One region of the Brevibacillus sp. MER 51 genome, then DNA from elsewhere that is predicted to be linked to it. Evidence: riboswitches for the same ligand, from Rfam matches in the RefSeq annotation. Region 1 holds a riboswitch; each other region holds the start of a gene.
What was found. Region 1 has a riboswitch for cyclic di-AMP ahead of M3630_RS24435 (quaternary amine ABC transporter ATP-binding protein). Riboswitches for the same ligand answer to the same signal wherever they lie in the genome.
Positions count from the first base shown of each region.

Region 2: it holds a riboswitch for cyclic di-AMP, as region 1 does, so the genes downstream of both, M3630_RS27970 (C40 family peptidase) here and M3630_RS24435 (quaternary amine ABC transporter ATP-binding protein) in region 1, are expected to answer to the same signal.
Region 3: it holds a riboswitch for cyclic di-AMP, as region 1 does, so the genes downstream of both, M3630_RS01705 (CAP domain-containing protein) here and M3630_RS24435 (quaternary amine ABC transporter ATP-binding protein) in region 1, are expected to answer to the same signal.

Region 1 is NZ_JAMAUS010000014.1:27,967-30,228, forward strand. It holds cyclic di-AMP (ydaO/yuaA leader) riboswitch at 651-797, shown strand; gene M3630_RS24435 (quaternary amine ABC transporter ATP-binding protein) at 1,191-2,262, shown strand, end outside.
Region 2 is NZ_JAMAUS010000022.1:52,026-54,287, forward strand. It holds gene M3630_RS27960 (PspA/IM30 family protein) at 1-88, opposite strand, end outside; gene M3630_RS27965 (LiaF transmembrane domain-containing protein) at 153-557, opposite strand; cyclic di-AMP (ydaO/yuaA leader) riboswitch at 876-1,015, shown strand; gene M3630_RS27970 (C40 family peptidase) at 1,020-1,541, shown strand; gene M3630_RS27975 (response regulator transcription factor) at 1,756-2,262, shown strand, end outside.
Region 3 is NZ_JAMAUS010000001.1:477,532-479,793, forward strand. It holds gene M3630_RS01695 (cold-shock protein) at 1-155, opposite strand, end outside; gene M3630_RS01700 (rhodanese-like domain-containing protein) at 586-930, shown strand; cyclic di-AMP (ydaO/yuaA leader) riboswitch at 1,015-1,171, shown strand; gene M3630_RS01705 (CAP domain-containing protein) at 1,179-1,967, shown strand; gene M3630_RS01710 (hypothetical protein) at 2,032-2,184, opposite strand.

The DNA of each region.
Region 1 (2,262 bases):
CCAGTCTACGCTTCGGCCTACGCCCCGCGAGGGGGTTAGACTGTCCGCTCCGGAATGAATGTCGGGAGCGCTTCAAAAGTAGAGTTTCGAAGATGTATTCGCAGAGGTTGAAGCTGACAACCCCCGCCATTCATTTCAAAGCTAGGTAGGGCTCCAGAGGCGCTAGGACTGGAAAGGGGCTTCTTCCCAAGCGGCTATTGTTTACATCTTGAAAGCAACTTTCATGAGGTCTTCCTCTGTTAAAAGCATGTAAAAACCTCATCAGCTCGTAGAGGAAACAGGAGAAATAAGCGAAGATCTTTGGACACACCTACCGAGGCGCAGTGAAAAAAAGAGAAACTGCTTTTAGCGTCCACCTCTGAGCCACATCCTGATGGACTACTTTGGACGCGGTTTCGCTTTTTTTCACGGAGCCGGGCGCCCCATGCTCCCGTGCAGGGGTTCCAAGAATCTGAGCGTTTTCTCCTGTTTCCTCCCCACCACAACAGCGAGTATAGCGCACTAATCCTTCAATCGAATAAGCAACGAACAGCTAATCCAATCCGACTCATAAAGAAAAACAGAATCCGGTTAAAACCGTGCTAAACGAACGTTCACAATAACTGGAAGCGAGCGTATAATTCAAATCACAATCACCATTAAATAAGAGGCAACACATACGGCCTAGTTCCGATATTCTCGGAAGCGGGGGAACCAATCTTTTGGGGTTAATCCTGAGTGATCAGGAGGGATGAGGAAATGTCTTCTCTGCCATCCTACCCGTCAGCTAACCTCGTCGGCCAAAGCAGGGAAGGTCATGAATGGATAAAGTCTAGGCATATAATGCGCAACAAGGGGATTCCTTGCGGGCGTGTGATAGGCCGATACAGGCTTTTTCTTTGGGACCTTTGTTCTGGAGAAAAAGAATGGATCGGCCTATTTTTTATGGAAATACCGATGAGCAGCTTACGCCGATACAACGAGAAGGGAATGGTGTGGATCGCTGAGAGGCAGTCGGTACGACATAAACCGCTGACAATCGAAATCAGGAAGACAGAGTACAGGGAGTCCTGAAAATGGACGCCAGGTATTACGTAAGCCTGTGGATTTTCAACACGAGTAAAAATCAAGCGTACCTGCTTGGTTTTGCTGGAGTGTCGAAACTTCGCGGGCTTTTTCCATTTACGAAAAAACGAAGGATGAGGGATATCATGTCCAAAATGAAAGTCCATCAACTCACAAAAGTGTTCGGCAAGCAGCCCGAGCTGGCCTTGAAGCTGCTGGCGGAAGGACGTACAAAAGAACAAATTTACAAGCAAACCGGCCAGTCCATCGGTGTCAATCAGGTCAGCTTTGAAGTCGAGGAAGGTGAAATCTTCGTCATTATGGGCCTGTCAGGCAGCGGCAAGTCCACCTTAATCCGACTGTGTAATCGACTGATTGACCCAACGAGCGGAAGCATCGAGATCGATGGGGAAGAGATCGTGGACATGAAGGCAGCAGCTTTGCGTGAGGTGCGGAGGAAGAAGCTCGGGATGGTTTTTCAAAATTTCGCCCTGTTTCCGCAGCGGTCGGTACGAGAAAATGTGGAGTTTGGTTTGGAGATACAGCAAGTACCGCCAGGACTCCGGCAAGAAAAAGCACGGGAAGCACTCGCGCTCGTTGGATTAACCGAGTGGGAAAATGCGCACCCGGATCAATTGAGCGGAGGGATGCGCCAGCGGGTCGGATTGGCTCGGGCGTTGGCTAATAATCCAGATATTCTCTTGATGGACGAAGCGTTCAGTGCACTGGACCCGCTCATTCGAAAAGATATGCAGGATGAGCTGCTGGAGCTCCAGATGACGATGAAAAAGACGATCCTGTTCATTACACATGACTTGCATGAGGCATTGCGGCTGGGTGATCGGATTGCCTTTATGAAAGACGGGCAGATCATTCAGATCGGCCGCCCGGAAGAAATTATGGCAGACCCAGCGGATGAATTCGTGCGGAAGTTCGTGGAGGATGCCGACCTGTCCAGGGTGCTCGTTGCTGAAAATGTGATGAAACGTGCAGAAGCAATCACGCCTGACAAAGGGGCCCGAGTGGCGCTGCAACTCATGATGGATAATGGCGTGTCCAGCTTGTACGTCGTAGACAAAAAGCGCACACTGCTTGGATTGATTACGGCTTATGACGTATCACTCGCGATCAGTACGGGAGATTCGCTGGAGGCAATCATGAAAACCGACCTCCCTACCGTTTCGCCTGACGCACGTCTGCACAGCTTGTTCCCGATGA
Region 2 (2,262 bases), on a different contig from region 1:
TCAGCATTACTACCGGATCTTCCATGGAATCCAATGCATCATTTACCGAAGCTACTGTCAGATCACGCAAACGTTTAAAGATACTCATTATTTTTTCCTCCTCATCATATCACATCATATTGTTCATCCAAAAGACTCTTGCGACATAGGCGTTACTGCGGGCGTCTTCTTACGTTTCTCTCCCAAGTGTCCAGCGTATCTTCCTTTAATACTTTTTGGGCCCATTCACGCTCCCAAGAAGGAGGCGCTTGTTTTGGCTCTTGGCTGGGACGCAGTAAGCGATATCCCAGATAAATCACCCCAATGGCCAGAAGCGCGTGAAACAGTAGGTCAAGCTTGCCAATCAACATCAGGAATCCGAACAGGAAGACCAGGATTCCCCAAAAACGTGAACCGGTTTGTCCCATGATCTTTTTGGCACCGTATATCATGATCACGCCGGGAATGATAAACCCGAGCAAGTCTCCGATATCGATACCCACCAGATCCAGAAGAACCAACCCACCGACTAGCAGCAGAACCAGCCCGAGTAGAACTTTGCCAGACCGTTCGCTCATTACTCGCTTACCTCCATTCGTTTTGCATGTGGTGCTTGTGGAACGTTATGCCCTTATTGTAGCCCTCGGTATAGGCTTCCCATAACGGGCGTGCGGTTGGTTTTTCCCTCCGTCCTTGGACGGAGACAATTTCCTGCCCTAATCGGACGAGCTGTCCCGCAAGACAGAATATGCACGCGTCGAAAGGCGGCTTGCACTGTCGAACGAAAACGTTACAGCATTTGACGGTATCTTTGTGACGAATGTGTGAACGAACAGATAAAAAGAAGGAAAAAAAGGACTGGCGTAGAATCTTCGTAAGAGTGCGTGTAAAAAAACATCGAAAAATAGCCGAATTCCGCTTGGCGGAAACGGGGGAACCACGTTTTTGGGGTGAATGGTTGCTACTCCTAGCAGCCTAGGGCGTCCTTTCGACCGAACCCTTCAGCTAACCTCGTAGGCTCACGAAGGGAGCAGTTTCTTTTGCGCAAGATGGTTTTATCTTTATTTATGGCTGGATTGCTTGCTATGGGGGCAAGCGCTGTACAGGCTGCTGAGGAGAATACTCTCAATGAAGTAGTCAGCGACTTGTACGGTACCCCTTACAAATCTTCCGGCTCGTCCAAAAAGGGCTTTGACTGCTCCGGTTTCACGCGCTACGTATTTGATGCGTTAGGTGTAGACCTGCCTCACAATTCTGCTTCCCAGTACGAATTAGGTACTGAGGTAGCCAGAAAAGATTTGCAGCCAGGCGATCTCGTATTCTTCAACACGAACGGTCGCAGCATTTCTCACGTGGGTATCTACATCGGAGACGGCACATTCGTGCACTCGGAATCTGGTCGTGGAGTCGTCAACACCAAGTTGAGCGATCCATACTACTGGAGCAAGCGTTATGTAGGCGCCAAGCGTCTCAGCGTTCCTGTTCTAGCGAAAGCAGAAATTCCGAATAAGGAAAAAGCGGTGCAAGCTGCATCGTTGCCGGAAAAACCAGCTAAAAAATAGTCATTCGGCAAAATAATAAAAGCCAGGGACACTACGTCTCTGGCTTTTTCTGACGAAATTTAGTACCTGGTCTAAAGAGGTACCCTCACATATTAGAACAACTTAATAACTTACGGGGTTTCTTCCCCTGATCAGGTCAAAGCATGTTATGATAGACAAGACCCATTCTTTGAATGGTATTCCTTATTAATAGAAGTAACTGGGGGTTGTTCCGGTGAAAGATCACATTTTAATTGTCGATGACAATCTGGAGATTATTGAACTGCTAGAAGACATTTTGGAGAACGAGGGCTTCACCGTTTCCTCCGCAGAGAGCGGAGAGGATGCACTCTCGCTGCTCAGCCAAGGAGAGCGTCCCAACCTGATCCTTTTGGATATTATGATGCCCAACATGAGTGGCTACGAGCTCTGCTCTCAAATTCGCCGTGAGTGGGATTTGCCTATACTGTTTCTCAGTGCAAAAGGAAAAGCGGTAGATAAAGTAGTCGGCTTCGAAATCGGCGCAGATGATTACATCACGAAGCCTTTTGATACAGAAGAGCTGCTCGCTCGCATTCGTGCCCACCTTCGTCGCTATGAGCGCATTCGCAAGCATACCGAAGAGCAGCCTGAGAAGGAAACGGCCTCCTCTCCGATTACGGTTTTGAAATTCAAGGACCTGGAAATTCATAAAGAAACGTATTCCGTTTATGTATGCAATCAAAAGATTGAGCTATCTACC
Region 3 (2,262 bases), on a different contig from region 1:
ATGTTGAATTGAACTTTTTGACCTTCGTCCAAAGTTTTGAAACCGTCACCTTGGATTGCGCTGAAGTGTACGAATACATCGTCTCCGCCTTCTACTTGAATGAAACCGAAACCTTTTTCTGCGTTAAACCATTTTACTGTTCCGTTCGTTTGCATCTAAAAAAACCTCCAAAAATTCAATTTGAATATGCTAGTCATATTTACCGAAGCAAATAAAGCTCACATATCATGAAGAAATACCAAATCATGTGCTGTGATACGCCTTCATGATATGTGAATTTTACTTACTCAGCAAATATGCGAATGTCATAGGACGGAACTGCAAAATTAAAAACTAAACCTTTTGAAAACCTAAAACAATGAAAGCCCTTCCTCTCTTCCATCCTTGCGGCTCCGATGACCGCGCCAGTGTGAATCGGGGATTCAAAAATGTTATCCATCAGCATACAAACACCTCGATGAATGATTAGGTATCAATTTTCCAAGTAGCAACCTCATTCTACCATGGTTGTCCAATAAAAGCAACCGTTCAGCCTTATTCTGGACGAAGCGGTACTCTGTTACAATAGGATTGGGAGGGATTACATTGGAAAATCATATTTTGACAACCATTCAATTATCCGAAATGCTTGAAAAGAAAGTGCCTGTACTTTTATTGGACGTACGCGACGCCGAGAAATTTATTTCCGGCAGCCTCGTTCACGAAAACGCGTCGGCGCGAAACGTCCCTTATCTTCTTATGAAGGAACAGGACAAGCCACTTGATGAAGAAACCGAAAAACTCGCGCAAAATGTGCAGATCGTTACCTTATGTACAACAGGTAACAAAGCTCAAAAAGCTGCGGCTCTGCTTCGTGAGCATGGTTTTCATGCGAATGCATTGGAAGGCGGCTTAACTGCATGGAAGGAACAATCAAACGAAGCGAAATGAGCCTAATTTATCAACGATTCTAGCTAGTTGCCATATATTACTCCTTTATTTCGATTGGGATTGTCTGATATCGTTGTTCATGCCAAACGAAATAAGCCGAGACTTCCTCTTGAAAAGGAAGTGCGGGGGACTTTTTTGTGGATGAGTTATTCCACATTGGGGTGAATCGCCGAACTGGCGTAGGGTTGTTTCCTCAATCCGAATCCGACAACTAACCTCGTAGGCCAAAAAAAGGAGAGATTTGTTTAATGAAACGTTTTGGTTCTGTTACAATCGCGATGACTCTTGGTCTGGGCTTGGCTTTGACAGGGTTTGCTTCTTCTGCTTCCGCAGCATCTAACTGCCCATTGAAGAACGGACAATTCCAATTCAATGCGGGTCAAAATATGGGACAATTCCAAAAAGCACCAAATGCACAACAGTTCTTTAACTTTTTCCAAAAACAAGGCTTTGTTCCTAGCCAGCCACAAGCAGTACAGCCAATGCAACCTGTTAAGCAAGGACAAGCAACACCTGTACAACCTTGCCCGATTCAACCAGGAACTTTCCAACCAGCACCCGTACAACAAGCTCCAGCACAACCAGCACCAGTTCAAACGGCACCAGCACAACCTAGCAATAATGTCACTCAGCCTGCCGCTCCGGTAAATCAAGCGGATGAAGCTAAAACTGGTGATTTTGCGAAACAAGTCGCGGATTTGGTGAACCAAGAACGTGCAAAAGCAGGTCTCAAACCTGTTCAAATGGATGCGGCACTGTCCAAAGTAGCGTTGGCAAAAGCACAAGATATGTCTGCTAACAACTATTTTGACCACAACAGTCCAACGTACGGTTCTCCATTTGACATGATGAAGCAGTATGGCATTCAGTACTCGACTGCAGGCGAGAATATCGCCATGGGTCAACAGAGTCCACAAGAAGTTATGCAACAATGGATGAATAGTGAAGGCCACCGCCAAAACATTATGAACCCTGATTTCACAAAAATTGGTGTAGGCTTCACAAATGGCTACTGGGTACAAGAATTTATCGGGTAGAACACTGCTTGATAAACGAAAAGCCGGTGTCTCGTAATCGAGACCCGGCTTTTTCGTGTACGCGTTACGTTCGCTGCGCTTCTGCCGCCTGTTTTTTGGGGGTACAGCAGCTTTCCTGCTCATTGAGCAAAGCAACATCCTTTTGATTCATTTCTTGCTTCGTTGGGTAAGCAGATACTTGCTGCAGCTCGGCATTGACATCAGACGATTGTTTCATCCGTATGGCCCCCCTCACCGTTATTGGTGGTACATCCCTAGTATGCACGCGGTTCTAAACGACTCATTCCTAAGGAAC